Regions from separate parts of the Priestia sp. TGN 0903 genome, predicted to be linked through region 1. Evidence: riboswitches for the same ligand, from Rfam matches in the RefSeq annotation. Region 1 holds a riboswitch; each other region holds the start of a gene.
What was found. A riboswitch is a leader RNA that binds a small molecule or an ion and turns the genes downstream of it on or off. The one in region 1 is predicted to bind thiamine pyrophosphate.
Positions count from the first base shown of each region.

Region 1 (4,203 bases):
TTTAGCAATACGTACGGCCTCTTCTGCATTTTTTGCTCCAGCAGTGTTAGGCAAAAGAGTGAAACGCTTCACATCAAGTGCTTCTAATAAATTAGGCTGATTTTGATCAAAAATATCCATTCGTCTAACAGCAAATGTTAAAATTTCTGTTTCCGACTCTTCTACCGCTTGACGCTGAGTCGTAAAGTCCGGAAATTTCCCTGTTCCTAATAATAAACGTGAATTAAATGTATATTGTCCAATTTTTAACATACTCTTCATCCTCCTCCAACAAATGAAACAACTTCTAATGTATCTCCATCTTTTAAGCATGCATCGCTATGTTCTTCTTTTTGCAAAATATTCTTGTTTAATTCAACAATTACAACTCGCTCATGCAGACTCTGAGCCTGCAGCAAGTGCTCGACCGTTTCAATTTCATCTCCGACAGTGACGGTCTTACCGTTAATAATTAGATTCAATGAACTCCCTCCATTGCTCTCGTTAGCTGAAATGATGTAAAGAATGAATGATTTGGCTTTTTCCCTAACAAAGCATCAGCCATAATTTTTCCAGTTGCAGCGCTTAATAAAATACCGTTTCGGTAGTGGCCAAAAGCCATGTGCAGATTCGCTATTTCAGGGTGCTCTCCTAAATAAGGCCAGCCATCATTTGTTTGTGGACGAAGACCAGCCCATGCTTTTTCAAATGTGGCTTCTTTAATGGCCGGCAGAAGCGCAGAAGCTTTATTCAGCAAAAATTGAATACCTTGTGCAGAAACGGTCTTAGTAAAATCATGCTGCAGCTTAGTTGCCCCGATTACGATTCTTCCACCAGTCTTAGGGACTAAGTAAAAACCTTCATCTAAAAAAATCGTTTTAGAAAGCAGGGGCTTATGACTTTGCAGAGCAATACACTCTCCTTTTACAGGAAACACCTCGCCTAAATGTTCAGAAGAAATAAAGCGTTTAGCCCATGAGCCTGCTGCAATCACTACTTTTTCTCCATAAAAAGAGCCTTTGGACGTCTGTACCCCTTTTACTGTTTCATTTTCCATAATAAGAGAGTGAACGTCACAGTATTCGAATACATCTGCTCCGTGATACAAGGCTCCATGAGCAAGAGCTTGTGTTAACTTAGCCGGAGCTAGCTGGCCGTCTCCCGGTATTGTAATGGCTCCGTATATGTCTGGAGAGAGCCCGGGTTCTAACAAACGCGCTTCTTTTACATCGATCCATCTTACATCTTTGTCCCACCGGTGGTGCTGAGCGGCTTTTTTCTTTAATACGTGTGCATCTTCTTCTGTTACAGCGACTTTTAATAAGCCTTTTTGAATGAGCTCTACGTCGATAGCCGTTTTTTCTTTTAGTTCCTTCACCAGTTCAGGAAACATGCTTCTGCTCTTAATAGCAAGGTCTAAAAGAGGACCTTCTTCATCAATTTCAGCTTGAGCACCTAAAATACCAGCGGCTGCACTTGAAGCTTCACAACCAACTTGATTGCGTTCAAGAATAGCTACTGACGCTCCTTGTTTTGACAAATGATAAGCGATAGAAGAGCTGATTATACCTCCTCCGATTAACAGTACATCATAATGCTGCTTCATTTTCTCCACCTCCAGATGTCCATATATGAGAATATTGTTTAATCGCTTTCAGGGGATCTTGCGCAAGCATGACACCAGACATCACGGCTATACCGTGTGCTCCTGTTTGAAGTACCTCTTTGGCATTTACAGGTGTAATTCCTCCAATGGCAATAACCGGTATCTGCACAGCGTCTACTACTTCTTTTAGTGCCGCTATCCCTCGACTTTTTAATTCTTTTTTTGAATGTGTTGAATAAATATGTCCGTATAAAATGTAGTGAGCACCATCTTTTTCAGCTTCTAAAGCCTCTTCCACAGAGTGAACTGACTTTCCAACAATAAGAGAAGGAAATGCGTCTATAACAAACGAAACGTCTAAACTATGATAGGCAAGCTGTACACCTTTTGCTTTTAAAGCATGCGCTACATCAACTCGGTCATTCACAATAATTTTAGAGCGACAAAATGGTAGGCTTTCTAGTAAACATTGAATCTGCTTTGCCGTTTTCTTTTTTTCTCTAATATGAATGGCGCCCGCAAAAGGCGCGATAGCCGTTAAAATTTTTTGAAGCTCTTCGATTGGCTGCTTATCTGTTGTAATGACATGAAATTTAGGAATATCCACATGATCGAAACCTTTCCATTCAGAATAAAGAGAAATTTCAATCACTTCATCTTGTGCAGAGGGCTTTATTACATACAAAAAACCACTCTACAACGTAGAGTGGTTAGCATGCATCGTTATGTAAACATGATCGCCACTTCCCTACGCTGGTCCAAACCAGATCAGGTTCAAAGGGTCCGAAATACATCCGTCTCAGCTTCAAAAAGCTCCCCTAGTGATTGCTATTTATTGATTTTGTTTTTGCACTTAAAATTATAACACAACTAGATGTAAATACAATATCTCTTTATGCTCTTACGGCTCTCTTCCTTTTATAGATGTATCTTTTAAGCTTCTTTACTAAGAGGCCCGGCGCACCGAATCATTCTGCTTTTTATATAGTTAGTAATCGGTATAGTCGTCAAATTCTTCTTTGTCTTTTTCCTTTTTCCGATCCCATATAAACAGCAGGAGTAACATAATAAAAGTTAGAATATAAAAACCGTAAAAAATAAATGCCGCCACAACATTTATAAATAAAAATAAAAAACCAATGATCTGACCTGCAACAGCTACAATCAACAAAATGTATTTCCAAACTTCTGCTTTTCTATCCATTCTCTACTTCTCCGTCTTTTTGTTTTTCCCTACTAGAAACGTTCTCTTTACTTATAATAAAAACGTTCCTGCCAGTAAACCGACTGTAAATAAACCAACTGTTCCAAATGCTGAAATCCCCACGTACGCCAACATTTTCCGATAAGATTTTTCCCGAATTAACTGTACGGTTTCCACACTAAACGTTGAAAAAGTGGTAAAGGCACCAAAAAACCCAATGCCAATCATTAAAAATATTGAATCATCATAAGCATGACTCGGAACCTTTCCATAATAACTACCGTAAAAAAGACCAAGCCCAAACGCACCGAGCAAGTTTACAAACAGCATTGAGACTGGAAAAGGAGGGTTTGAAACTGTTTTTGTAACTTTTAAACCCAAAAGATAACGGCATATTCCTCCAGCTGCCCCGCCAAGTGCCAAGCTCACTATGCTCATTTACTTCACCTCATGTACTTTCACTAAATTTTTCCCTGCCGCTTCACCGCATAGATAACCTGCTAAAGCAAGAAGGATTCCACCTACTAAAGAGACAATGACATAAATGGCTCCCCAAAATAAATGGTGCTGAGTGAGAGAAATGACGTCTCCTGCAAAGGTTGAATACGTTGTAAAACCGCCGCACACGCCAACTCCTAGTCCAAGCTTTATCCATTCTTTTGGCTTTTTCCACGCAAAAAATCCTGTTAATAGGCCTAGTATGAAGCTTCCTAATAGGTTTTCAATTACCGTTCCTATTGGATAGCCCGTATATAATAAGGAAAGATTTAGCAAATAACGCGCATATGTACCAGCGATAGCACCAAAGGCAATTGAGATTAAGTTTATGGCTTTCATCATATCGCTCCGTTTCATAAATTCTTCTTTAAGTGTACCATAAGGAATTTATTTCTACCTTAACATTTAACTATATGTTTATTGCACCAAAAGTCATGAAAAAATGAAAGAGAAAATCGTCGCATGAAACTTCCTTTTTACTCCTCAAATATCCCTTAAAAATCCACTTAATCCAAATTTTAAAATCTTTCTGTATCCTTATGACAAACCGTGTATAGAAGGTATATTTCCCTTATTTTAAGTCACATTAATCGTATAAGTTTTTTTTGTTGACTTTTGCTGTGTTCTTGTTTAGTATCACAGAGTATCATTTCCTATCAGAATACTAGGGGGTTTAGAAAATGAAGAAATTTGCTGCACTTTTGTCGCTACTATTAGCTTTCACAGTTGTGCTTGCCGCATGCGGTTCTAGCTCAAAAAATGAAGCAAACAATGGAGACAATAAATCTTCACAAGAGGATTTATATAATAAAGTGAAAAAAGATGGCGTATTAACAATTGGAACTGAAGGTACATACCCTCCGTTCACTTTTCATGATGACAAACAAAAGCTAACTGGGTTTGATGTAGAATTGGC
Region 1 is NZ_JBOZGL010000008.1:61,170-65,372, forward strand. Features, by position in the region: gene ACRPLY_RS22560 (thiazole synthase) at 1-252, opposite strand, end outside; gene thiS (sulfur carrier protein ThiS) at 258-461, opposite strand; gene thiO (glycine oxidase ThiO) at 458-1,585, opposite strand; gene ACRPLY_RS22575 (thiamine phosphate synthase) at 1,569-2,192, opposite strand; TPP riboswitch at 2,314-2,415, opposite strand; gene ACRPLY_RS22580 (hypothetical protein) at 2,574-2,789, opposite strand; gene crcB (fluoride efflux transporter CrcB) at 2,841-3,227, opposite strand; gene ACRPLY_RS22590 (fluoride efflux transporter FluC) at 3,228-3,626, opposite strand; gene ACRPLY_RS22595 (amino acid ABC transporter substrate-binding protein) at 3,968-4,203, shown strand, end outside.

Region 2 (4,203 bases), on a different contig from region 1:
TGGTTACGTATACGGACTATCCATAGGTTCAATAAGAGCTTATGAAGATGCTTTTATGCAGTCACAGCTTGTTAGCGTGATGACCGCTGATTTTTTTGTTTTAACGTGGCTTTCTTATTCCGTTATGACAAAAGAAAAGATAGCATCCCGGCCTTACCTTCTCTTATGTTTCATTCCAGTTGCGGGCCCTTTTTTTATTTTGTTACGGCATAACCGCCAAGATGTTAGAGAAGAAAAACTTTAAATAAAAGTCTTGCGTTCCATTCATTATTCCGTTATAATCATTTCTTGTACGATGAAAGTTGATTAATTAGAAAACATTTATATATCGGCATTTTATTTACATTTGTTATACATACCTGCGCTGTGCGTATACTCATGTTGTCTTAAACCTTTGAGTGTTAAAAGGGAGCTCAAAATTTAGCTGCAGATAGCACGCCCTTCTTGGGACGCTAAACCCGGCTATGAGGGCACCCACCTAGTAGATCTGGGTATTTAAGACACTTAGGGTTACGGCAGTGCGGGCTTATTTTTTAGTTAGCTGTAGCTAGCTTTTTTTATTTTTTTATTTATTAGTTTACATAATTATTTTATTGTTAACTTATATTTTTTTTAGACATGTATGTTTTATTTATCTTCGATTGAGGAACATAAAAAGTAATAAAGGAGATGGATAAAATGAATGAACAAAAAATTGCTAAAAAAGTAAATGAAGTATTAGAAGGAAATCGTGTAGGAACATTAGCCACAGTTGTAAACAACAAACCCCACTCTCGCTATATGACATTTTTCAGCGATGAAGATGGTATCGCTCTTTACACACCAACAAATATCAATACACATAAGGCAGAAGAAATCGAAGCCAATCCGAACGTGCACGTACTATTAGGCTACAGCGGCGAAGGATATGGCGATCAATACTTAGAATTATCCGGGACAGCTGTTCTTCGTACCGGTGATCAATTAAAAGGACGTATATGGAACGATCACATGAAAGAATGGTTTGACGGTCCAAATGACCCTGAGTATGTTGTTCTGGAAATTACACCAAACGAAATTCGCTTTATGAATGAAGGCGAAGAAACTCCTCAAACCGTTCAGCTATAATAAAAAAGCGCACACTGTGCGCTTTTTTTATTTTCCTACCGCTTCTTTCAATTGAGCTGCTTTTTCTTTTGGAGACGCTGCTAAGCTAATCGCGGTAATAATAGAAACACCATCTGCACCTGCTTCTACTACTTGTTTGGCATTTTCAGGCGTGATGCCACCGATTCCTACAATTGGAAAGTCAATATTCTGGTTTCGCACTTCTTCAATTAATTTTGTACCTTGCACTGCTTTTGCATCTTTTTTTGTAGAAGTAGGAAAAACAGGTCCCATTCCTACATAATCCGCCCCGTCTTTTATGGCTTGCTGCAGCTCTTGTATATTATGAACAGAGACGCCCACAATTCCTTTTCCTATTTTTTCTCGAACAATATGAGCTTTTTCATCTTCTTGTCCAATATGAACGCCATCCGCTTGTAAGCGGATCGCTAAGTCAAGATCATCATTCACAACAAAAGGAACGCTGTGCTGCTGACAAATTTGCTGAAGTTCTTTCGCCAGCTGATATTTCGCTTCTCCTTTTAGGGCACCCTCGCCTTTTTCACGAAATTGAAACACGGTAACGCCGCCTTCAATTGCTTCTTTTAATACTTCTTTCGGATCTTTTTTACAGTTATTACTGCCCATTATAAAATAAACTTGCAGCAGCTTTTTGATTTCTTCGTTTGTCATTTTCCGGCTCCTTTTAACGTTGATGTACTCTTGCATATGATTCAATATCCTGCCCAGATAAAAGATGAAGCTGGTTTAAGAGCTCAATTTGAAAGCTTCCCGGCCCTTCTTCACCTTTTTTCGCTGCGGCGATTTCACCTGCCACTCCGTAAAAACTTAAAGCAGCAACGCTTGCCTCGACATATTCTTTTTCTACAGCAGCGAAAGCTCCTATAATTGATGTCGACAGACATCCAGTCCCCGTCACTTTCGTAAATAACGGGTGACCGTTGTCTACTGTATACGTTGTGTTTCCATCCGTGATTACATCTTGTTTACCCGTAATAACAATCACTGTATCTAATTTGTTCGCCGCTTTCTCAGCAAGTTCAATGACGTCTCCTTGCCCTTCTAATGAATCAACGCCTTTAATGAGCCATGACTCGCCTACTACATTCGCAACTTCAGCAGCGTTACCACGAATAACTGCAATATTTAATTCTTCTACAAGCTGACGTGCTACTTCTGTACGAAACGGTGTCGCTCCGGCTCCTACAGGATCGAAAATAACCGGCACGCCATTTTCATTTGCTGATTTTCCTGCTATTCTCATCGCTTCTACTTCTTGAGCCGTCAGTGTACCCATATTTAAGACAAGCGCTCCGGCGATTCGAGCCATATCAGCCACTTCTTCCTTCGCATAAGCCATAACAGGTGACGCTCCTAGGGCAAGCAGTCCATTTGCTGTAAAATTTGTTACCACAACATTCGTAATATTATGAACAAGCGGACTTGTATCTCTTACTTTTTCTAATTGAGCTAAAATTTTACTAATATCCATGTTCTCTCACTCTTTTCATTTAGTTTTAACACTGCAAAAAAAGACAAAAAAGCACCTTGCATGCGCAAAGTGCTTTGGTATGTACTCACATTCCCTGCGCTGGCATTATCCAACAGGTTCAAATGGTCAACAGGCGCCCCTGTACTCTCAGCCTGCCCCGCGCAAGCTCCCATACTATTCTTGTTACGTTTAAAGTTTACTATTAACCTTTTTTATTTGCAACCATTTCACTGTTTTGCCCATAAAATAAAGCTTCGCTATAGGCTGAGTGGTGTTGTAAATCTTACAGCTTTACTAAAAGCATCATTAGAAGACCTCCAGTAAACTACTGGAGGTCTTCTATCCCCTAAAAATTCTATCATTTCTCTTGAATCGCTTGATTTCTCACAGCTGTTTTTCGGTCCTTCCCTGCTCTTAAAGATAAAAGAAAACAAAGCAGCAGTACAAGTGCAGCTGATACGTACGGGTAATTAATGTTTATATCAAAAAGAAAGCCTGCTACAACAGGTCCAATAATATTACCAAGACTTGTATAAGCAGAATTTAGTCCGGCTACATACCCTTGGTCGTCTTGTGCCATCATCGACATTTGCGTGCTGATTGCCGGACGTAAAATATCTGTTGCTAAAAAGACGATAAATGTCACAACAATAATAAGCCAGTACGTGTGCACAAATAGTGTAAGTAAAATAAAAAGTCCCGTCATCATCAAGCAAAACGAAATCACTCTTTTTTCACCGAATTTATTTAAAATCCAGCCAAAAATCGTAACCTGCACAACAGCCCCTGCAATAGAGCCAAACGTAATAACAAACGCAATATCTTTTGGCGTAAAGCTAAATTTATGATCAACAAATAGTGAAAAGATCGTTTCATAATTGGATAATCCAAACGATGTCACAAAAACGATAATTAAACTTAAAAAATAAGGTTCTTTGTAGGAATTCATAAGCTGCAGTAGCAGCCGATCTTCTTTTGGATTCTCATTGTTTGAAACAGCATGACCTTGTACAGGACGAGACTCCGGCAAAACAAAAAGCGTAATCACTGCAGCCAAGCCTCCTGCTACTGCGGCCATGTAAAATGGCACGCGCATGCCGTATTCAGCTAAAAAGCCTCCAATACCGGGCCCGATAATAAATCCTGTTGTAATCGCTGCCGTCACATAGCCCATCCCTTTAGCGCGTTCTTTAGCAGACGTCACGTCCGCTGTATAGGCCATAACAGCAGGCATAATAAGCGCGGCCCCGACCCCACCTAGCATTCTGGATACAAATAATAAAAGAGGTGTACTCACTGAACCAAAGAACCATTCAGACAGGGCAAAAACAATCATTCCCGCTACAATAATTTTCTTTCTCCCTAACGAATCTGATAATCGCCCCGCTAAAGGCGAAAACAGAAATTGAGTTAGTGAAAACACCGCTACTAAAAGCCCCATCACGCTGCCGTTGATATGAAGCTCCGTCATATAGGTTGGCATAATTGGAATAACGAGACCGATTCCCGTAAAGATAATAAAAATATTTAGCATGAGCAGCAAAATCGCCGCCCGATTTCTTAACAATAATGACATATAAACCTCCTGATTACAAAAATACTGA
Region 2 is NZ_JBOZGL010000001.1:557,991-562,193, forward strand. Features, by position in the region: gene ACRPLY_RS02910 (hypothetical protein) at 1-244, shown strand, start outside; RNA gene ssrS (6S RNA) at 354-531, shown strand; gene ACRPLY_RS02920 (pyridoxamine 5'-phosphate oxidase family protein) at 679-1,107, shown strand; gene thiE (thiamine phosphate synthase) at 1,135-1,779, opposite strand; gene thiM (hydroxyethylthiazole kinase) at 1,793-2,599, opposite strand; TPP riboswitch at 2,674-2,782, opposite strand; gene ACRPLY_RS02935 (MFS transporter) at 2,958-4,175, opposite strand.
Region 2: another riboswitch for thiamine pyrophosphate. It lies ahead of thiM (hydroxyethylthiazole kinase); the one in region 1 lies ahead of ACRPLY_RS22575 (thiamine phosphate synthase).

Region 3 (4,203 bases), on a different contig from region 1:
TATCCATCGTGGAATTATTAATTAAAAAAAGTCATGCGAAACGCATGGCTTTTTTTAAGTGGAAAAATGTTAGTTTACAAAATAATAAAAAGGGAATTGTATTTATTTATTGATGTGATAGGATAAAAAAAGCATGTAAATCCATTCACTACGAATGAAAGCAGTGGACATATACATATAGATAATAATAAATGGTTTGGGGAGTCAAAGAAGGTGATGTTGAAGTGAATGTAAGCATCAGGTCAATCGTTAAAAAAGTCATGTTCATTCTATTTATTGCGTACGGGGCAGTGGTCATTTATGCTACTCTCATACGGGAAAACGAACATGTTTACGGAAAAGCAATGAACTTGGATTTATTTAGTACAATCCGTCTGATGTGGGACAGCGGTAATATAATGCTCACTCTGACAAATATACTGGGAAATATCGTGATGTTTGCGCCGCTTGGAATGTTTATTCCGTTGTTTATGAAGTGGTTTGACGGTTTTATTCAAGTCTTTACGACTGGTTTCTTAATCAGTTTTCTGATTGAAATTTTACAGTACAAGCTAACGGAACGAGTATTTGATATTGATGATATCTTTTTGAATACGCTAGGTACATTTATAGGCTGGGTTATTATTAAAATACTATATTGGATCAAGAACATGCTGAAAGCACGTTTCAAAAAAAGATGAAAGGACTTCTTTACGAAGTCCTTTTTGCATCTTGTTGATAGAAACACTTAATGCAGCGTCTTACGGAAGAATGTGAGGATTCAACGATAATGTGCTGACAATTTTGCTGAACAAATAATAACTTTCCTTCAAGCTGCTTAATTTGTTTTTTAAGCTGTTCTACTTCATTATTGATAGATATTTGAACCACTGTTAACAAACTCTTTAGCTTTTTCTTTCATTCCTTCTTTTCTTACTTCGTTTACATCTTTTTCATTTTCTTGAGCCATGTTACGAATATCTTGAGAAATACGCATCGAACAGAATTTAGGTCCACACATTGAACAGAAATGGGCTGTTTTAGCACCTTCAGCGGGAAGTGTTTCATCGTGATATTCTTTTGCGCGCTCTGGATCTAGTGACAGGTTAAATTGATCATTCCATCTAAATTCAAATCTTGCTTTAGACAGAGCATTATCGCGTTTTTGTGCTCCTGGATGGCCTTTTGCTAGGTCAGCAGCATGCGCAGCAATTTTATAGGTGATAACGCCTTCGCGAACGTCTTCTTTATTCGGGAGTCCTAAATGTTCTTTTGGCGTTACGTAGCAAAGCATAGCTGTCCCAAACCAGCCAATCATTGCAGCACCAATACCTGATGTAATATGGTCATAGCCTGGAGCGATGTCGGTTGTAAGCGGTCCAAGAGTATAGAAGGGGGCTTCCTGGCATATTTCCATTTGTTTATCTACGTTTTCTTTGATGAGATGCATTGGAACATGTCCAGGACCTTCAATCATAACTTGAACATCGTGTTTCCAAGCAATTTTAGTTAATTCACCAAGCGTTTCTAATTCACCGAACTGTGCCTCATCATTAGCATCTGCAATGGAACCAGGACGTAGCCCATCGCCAAGCGAAATAGCAATATCGTATGCTTTACAGATTTCACAGATTTCTTCAAAGCGAGTATATAAAAAGTTCTCTTCATGATGAGCTAAACACCACTGCGCCAAGATGGATCCTCCGCGTGAAACAATACCTGTCGTACGTTTCGCTGTCAGAGGAATATAACGTAAAAGAACACCTGCGTGAATAGTAAAGTAATCAACACCTTGTTCTGCTTGTTCAATTAATGTATCGCGGTATGCTTCCCACGTTAGATCTTCTGCTACGCCTTTTACTTTTTCAAGCGCTTGGTAAATAGGAACGGTCCCTACAGGAACAGGCGAGTTGCGGATAATCCATTCGCGTGTTGTGTGGATATCCTTTCCTGTTGATAGATCCATAATTGTATCGGCTCCCCAACGCGTTGCCCATGTCATTTTTTCTACTTCATCTTCAATAGCTGAACGAATAGCTGAATTTCCGATATTAGCATTAATTTTCACATGGAATTTGCGGCCGATAATCATCGGTTCGCTCTCAGGGTGATTGATATTATTAGGGATAATCGCACGTCCTCTTGCTACTTCTTCACGCACAATTTCAGGATTCATCTGTTCACGAATAGCGATAAATTCCATTTCGGGCGTGATGACTCCTTTTTTCGCATAGTGCATTTGCGTTACATTTTGATTTTTTTTCGCGCGCAAAGGTAAACGTTTAGTGATAAAGCGCTCGTACTGATCTCTTGGATCACCGTCATAATAACCGTTATCCTGTGGCTGAACCGTACGGCCTTGATATGTTTCTACATCGTTTCGTTCTGCAATCCACTTTTCGCGCAGAGCTGGTAATCCTTTTTGTAAATTAATTTCATAAGAGGGATCTGTATAAACACCGCTCGTGTCGTATACACGTACGGGACTATTTTCTTCTTCACCAAAAGACCCTGTAGTAGGAGACTGATGAATTTCACGCATAGGTACTTTAAGGTCTTGTCTGGATCCTTGGACATATACTTTGTGACTGTTTGGAAAAGGCTTTTTCATAGAAACTGATACATTTTGTTTTGACATTACATATTCCTCCGGTTTCGCATAAAGTGTAGCTATACCGAACCATAAAAAAATCGGGTTCTGTGATAGACAGAACCCGATGGAATAGGCAAAAAAAGAATAAAACTATACTATTCTTTTCAAGACTACTTCCCTCCGCTGGTATAACCCAAATCAGGTTCAAAGGGTTAAAGAGTTTTATTGCACTCTTCTCTCAGTCTGAGCTATCAGACACCCCTAGTAGAAATAACATTCAAATTATTCAATTTACGGCTTAAGTTTACCATCATTCGGTAAAAAATCAACCCTTAAATAAAAAAAGCTAGACAATTAGCGTTGTCTAGCAGCATCGATTGCAATCACAATAGCTGTAATAATATGCATGATAAATCCCAAAAATGGAATCCAAGCAACCAGTGAGGTAACAAGCCCTAGTATGTTTCCATAAGCAGATAACCCTCGTCTATTAGCTAAAATGAGTGTGATAGCATGAAGAATAAATCCAATAAAAAGAGGAGTATAGCTAAAGCCCATAACAATCCCCGCGCCAATTAAAGGAATTCCCAGCAAGGCTTCATACCCAGCAGTGACCCATTTCATTGTACGTACATTTCCATTCATAGTAAAAAGCCTCCTAAAAAAGATACTACTATATACGAGAAAAGAGAGAAAAAAGTTTCAAATTACTTGGGGGATATGTCGTATAAGTCAGCCCTATTGGATTAAAATGATAGATGACAGTAAAGGGGGATGGAAAAAACATAATGATTTAGTCATTTTTTCACACTAAAGAAAAATAGTCTAGATGATTCATTTTTAGCTAAGGGACCAGAATTTATACTGAACATAGTGACTGCTTTTTAAAATAAATAAAAGCTGATATCGTGTTTTTTGGTTGTAGCATGTAAGCTTTTTATTACAAATTATTAAAGATTCTTATCTTTTTGCAAATACACATTGTATTTCATAGTTTTAACAATTATGATAAAAAAGCAAGTGTCAAAATAGGAAAATAGTTGAGCATGTAAAACGAAGCGATAAGTTTATTAATTTGAAAGAAAGGCAAGGTACATAGCTTTATGTGGGAAATTATTGTAGCAATCATTTTAGGGATTGTAGAAGGTTTAACAGAGTTTGCTCCTGTTTCGTCAACTGGGCATATGATTATTGTGGATGACCTGTGGTTAAATTCAAAAGAATTATTTTCATCTCCAGTAGCTAATACATTTAAGATTGTTATTCAGCTAGGGTCGATCTTAGCAGTAGTTGTTATTTTTAAAGATCGTTTTATTAATTTATTAGGATTGGGAAAAAAACCAGCTGCTGCAATTGGACCGACAAATCGCTTAAATTTAATGCAGGTAATTGTTGGTTTGTTACCCGCAGGAGTGTTAGGACTTTTGTTTGATGATTACATTGATGAACATTTGTTTTCTTTAAATACGGTGCTAATTGGCTTAGTGGTCGGAGCTGTATTAATGATTCTAGCAGATTTGTTTGGACCTAAACGTCCGCGTGTAGAGACGGTGGACCAAATGTCTTATGGACAAGCACTAGGTATAGGACTGTTTCAATGTATTGCTCTTTGGCCAGGTTTTTCTCGTTCA
Region 3 is NZ_JBOZGL010000015.1:21,322-25,524, reverse strand. Features, by position in the region: gene ACRPLY_RS25425 (Ger(x)C family spore germination protein) at 1-25, shown strand, start outside; gene ACRPLY_RS25420 (VanZ family protein) at 225-680, shown strand; gene thiC (phosphomethylpyrimidine synthase ThiC) at 848-2,617, opposite strand; TPP riboswitch at 2,731-2,845, opposite strand; gene ACRPLY_RS25410 (hypothetical protein) at 2,927-3,217, opposite strand; gene ACRPLY_RS25405 (undecaprenyl-diphosphate phosphatase) at 3,676-4,203, shown strand, end outside.
Region 3: another riboswitch for thiamine pyrophosphate. It lies ahead of thiC (phosphomethylpyrimidine synthase ThiC); the one in region 1 lies ahead of ACRPLY_RS22575 (thiamine phosphate synthase).

Region 4 (4,203 bases), on a different contig from region 1:
CTGTGCACCTAATACCACATAAGGTTGGCTAATGACGGCATTGAACAACGGACCGTACTCTTTTCCGCTTAGCATACCGGTTACGCTCATAATCGTATATAAAATCACCCAGCCGCCAACGACGCTGTAAAAGGAAAGCAAAACGACACAGCTGAGTACTCCCAGCCTGCCAATCCATACCCAAGCGGACTTTGGAGCAATTGCTTTATAAGCACTAATCGCTTCTTTTCCCGTATGTCTTCCAATGATAAATTCTGCCAACAGAAGCGGCAATCCAATAAAAATTGTAAATAAAATAAACAACGCAAAAAATGCTCCACCGCCACTGATTCCGGTTACGTATGGAAATTTCCATATCGCTCCTAGACCAATTGCTGCCCCAGCAGATGCTAAAATAAAACCGAGGCGTGAAGACCACTGATTTCCTTTACTCATATAATGTTACTCTCTCCTCTTCTAAACTCAAAACTCACCTGATTAGTACTGTACCATAAATGCAGAAGAAAATCATTCCCGTTTTACTTTTTTCTATAAAACGATATCTATATAGAATAGAAAAAATGAAGAAGCAGCTGCCTCTTCATTTTGAGTTTGATGTTTCTATTCAAAAATTATTCTCTGTACGACGATTCGTCTCCACGGTAGGCTTCTTGATTTGATATTTCTTCAATATGCATATGCCCTTCTCTCTCTAAACGAAGAACTGTACGCTCTGCATCTTCATAACTCTCGCACGTCACTTGTTTATATTCCATATCGTCTTTATCTGTGTAAGCCACTAAATATGTTTCCATTTTAACTCCTCCTATATAAACTATATGTAACGTATGTTGCCTTTTTCGTTTATTTCTAAACATATAGGCTCCAAACATAAAGCCTAGCATACTATAATAGCGGAACTTCAATTTAAAAAGTTGAATTTTTCATTATGCACCGATGCAACATGGAGGTTACGCTTATGACATTTATTTTATCATTCGTACCAATTGTTGTTCCTTTTGGTATTTTAATTAGCTTAATTGCTTTTACAGCTGCTTTTTTACAATCAAAAGAGCATCATAAAAAGCTCTAGCTTACAAAAGCTAGAGCTTCTTTTTAAAAACGTCTATAGCGTTTAATCAGTCCCACAATAATAGCAATTGCTAATAAAACAATCGAGATGATAACAGTAATGACAATTGGCTGATTTCCACTTTGTTTCACCGCAATGGCAATATAAGCCCAAATAAAAACAAGCGGATAAACAGCGTCTCGGTTTTTTAATGTAAACATAATGCCCAGCGCAGCCCCTACCAACAGCATAATAATCGTCCATGCTAACTCATTTAGGCCAAGCAAGTGCTGTATTCCATTTGCTTGAAATACGACAAATACATTAACAATAGTCGCAACAGAAATCCATCCAAGATAAAGCGAAATCGGCAGACGCATAAACCATGTCGTCATCCGAGAATGCTGAATAATGGAATATACAATCATTAATGTGCCTAAAATAAAGAGCATAACTAAAAGGGATAACTTATAGTAATCGTTTTGGAAAATAAAGATCCACGCACTATTTAACAAACAGTTTAGAAAAAACCAAATGCCGATACGTGCATATATTTCCTTTTGATCTTCTCTTGCAAAAAATTGGCGTATAACCCAAATGGTTAATAACAAATAAATAACGCCCCAGATAGCAAAGGCATAACCGGCTGGTGTAAACAACGTAGGAACTTGCGCAGAAGCCTCTGCCGTTGTTTTGCCTCCTATTGGAATCGCATTTGCTAAATAATTCACAAGAAGTGTAATAGCCAAGCCTACTGTATTTAATACAGCATACAAACGAAATTTTGCCATTTTGTTCTCTCCTTTCTTCTATTTATATGGGAATGTTTCGGAGACGAAAACGGCTCTTCCCTTCATTAATACCTCTTCTTCCCTAAAAATATGCATTTTTAAACAAAAATGATTAAAAATAGCTTCAAGAAGCTACCTCTTTAAGAGATAAAAACCGTTAGGGAACAATTTTCCGTAACGCTTTCTATTTTTCAGAATATATGGTAAGTTAAACATAGACTAATAGGAAGTCCACTAGGGGTGCCGACCGGCTGAGACAAGTTTTCTTGATCCCTTTGAACCTGATCTGGCTCATACCAGCGTAGGAAAGTGGCAATGTTCAGTTTTGTACTGTCATTTGCCACTCCGTTTATAAACGGAGTGTTTTTTATTTCCTTTATGTGCTTGTTTGTGACTTCCTCATATTAAAGGAGGATTTTGATGTCATTTTCATCTCAATTAAGACAAGAAGCAAACTATATTTACGAAGCCATTTTTAACCACCCTTTTATTAAAGGAATTGCTGAAGGAGACGTGCCAAAAGAGGCGCTTATTCACTACGTTTCTCAAGACTACGAATACTTAACAGCATTTGTCCGCATTTACGGCGCTGCTTTAACAAAATGCCGCACGCGTACCGAAATGGAAGCCTTTAATGCCGGCATTTCTACGGTATTACATAGTGAAGTACACCCTCATAATAATTTTTGTGAAGTAGCAGGCGTACGCTATGAAGACCTCCACACTGAGGCTCTTTCACCAACGGCCAGCCACTACATTAACCATATGACAAGCGTTGCGCATACAGGCAGCTTAGCGGAAATCATTGCCGTGCTTCTTCCATGTCCGTGGACGTACGTTGAAATTGGCCAGCGCATTACAGAACAAGTAAATCCATCTCCTTCTCATCCTTTTTATGAATGGATTCAGTTTTATAATAATGAAGAAATGAATGGCACAACACAATGGTTTTGTAACAAGCTTGATGAACTCGCCGAACAAGCGACTGAAGAAGAACGTAATCGTATGAAAGATCACTTTATCAAAAGCTGTGAGCTGGAGTATTTATTTTGGGAAATGGCGTATACACAAGAAAAATGGCCGCTTTCTCAGCTTTCACTTTCAAAATAACGAAAAAGCCTCCTATCAGGAGGCTTTTTATTTCAATAATTTTTTAATCATTTTCAAGTTTTGTTTCTCTGAAGGATAGCGGAATGACAAATCAAACTTGGTTGTTTGAGACAGCATGCTTTTAAAATGAGAAAATGTCTGAAAGCTGTCTTTTCCATGATATTGGCCCGTACCGCTTTCTCCAACTCCGCCAAAGGGTAAATATGGCGTAGCGATATGCATAAGCGTATCATTTATACAGCCTCCTCCAAATGAAAGACGCTCCGTTATGACATTTTGTACATTTGCACTTTCCGTAAACAAGTAAAGAGCTAACGGCTTAGCTTTTTCTTGAACTTTATGAATAACTTCGTCTAGCGTTTCGTATTCAATCATAGGAAGAATAGGCCCAAAAATTTCTTCTTGCATAACGTCTGATGTCCAGCTTACTTCACTTAACACCGTAGGTTCTATTGTGAGCGTACTTTTATTATACCCGCCTCCAACTATAGCGTTTCCGTCTTTTAAAAACTCAACTAGCCGAATAAAATGGCGCTCACTGACAATACGGCCGTAGCGCTCACTTTCAAGCGGATTACTACCGTAAAATTGATAAATCGCTTCGCGAAGTTTCTCCACTAGCTGCGCTTTTACCTTTTTATGCACGAGCAAATAATCGGGAGCAACGCACGTTTGGCCTGCATTCATTCCTTTGCCAAACATAATTCGCTTCGCTGCAAGATCTAGGTTTGCATCTTCATGTACAATGCACGGACTTTTTCCTCCTAGCTCCAGCGTGACGGGAATAAGCTGCTTCCCTGCTTCTTGCATAATAATTTTCCCTACATTTACACTTCCCGTAAAGAAAATATAATCGAGGGGCTGTTTTAAAAGCAGGCTCGTCGTGTCTACAGCGCCTTCAATCACCGTCACAAATGCGGGATCAAAAGCCTCAGCTAGTAATTCTTGTATAACCCGAGATACGCTAGGCGTTAATTCAGAAGGCTTTATAATCGCCGTGTTTCCAGCGGCAATCGCTCCTACTAAAGGAGACAGCGCTAATTGAAACGGATAGTTCCACGGAGCAATAATTAACGCGACTCCATACGGTTCAGGAACAATTTTCCCTTTAGAGCCCACGTGTGTTAAAGCGGTTTTTACTTTTTTAGGCTTCATCCATTTTGCTAAATGCTTAAGCGTAAACCGAATTTCCTCTAGTAAAATCCCAATTTCCGACGTGTACGCCTCTACTTCAGATTTATTCAAGTCTTG
Region 4 is NZ_JBOZGL010000001.1:573,631-577,833, forward strand. Features, by position in the region: gene ACRPLY_RS02995 (sodium-dependent transporter) at 1-435, opposite strand, end outside; gene ACRPLY_RS03000 (hypothetical protein) at 612-794, opposite strand; gene ACRPLY_RS03005 (TspO/MBR family protein) at 1,096-1,842, opposite strand; TPP riboswitch at 2,069-2,167, shown strand; gene tenA (thiaminase II) at 2,263-2,952, shown strand; gene ACRPLY_RS03015 (aldehyde dehydrogenase) at 2,980-4,203, opposite strand, start outside.
Region 4: another riboswitch for thiamine pyrophosphate. It lies ahead of tenA (thiaminase II); the one in region 1 lies ahead of ACRPLY_RS22575 (thiamine phosphate synthase).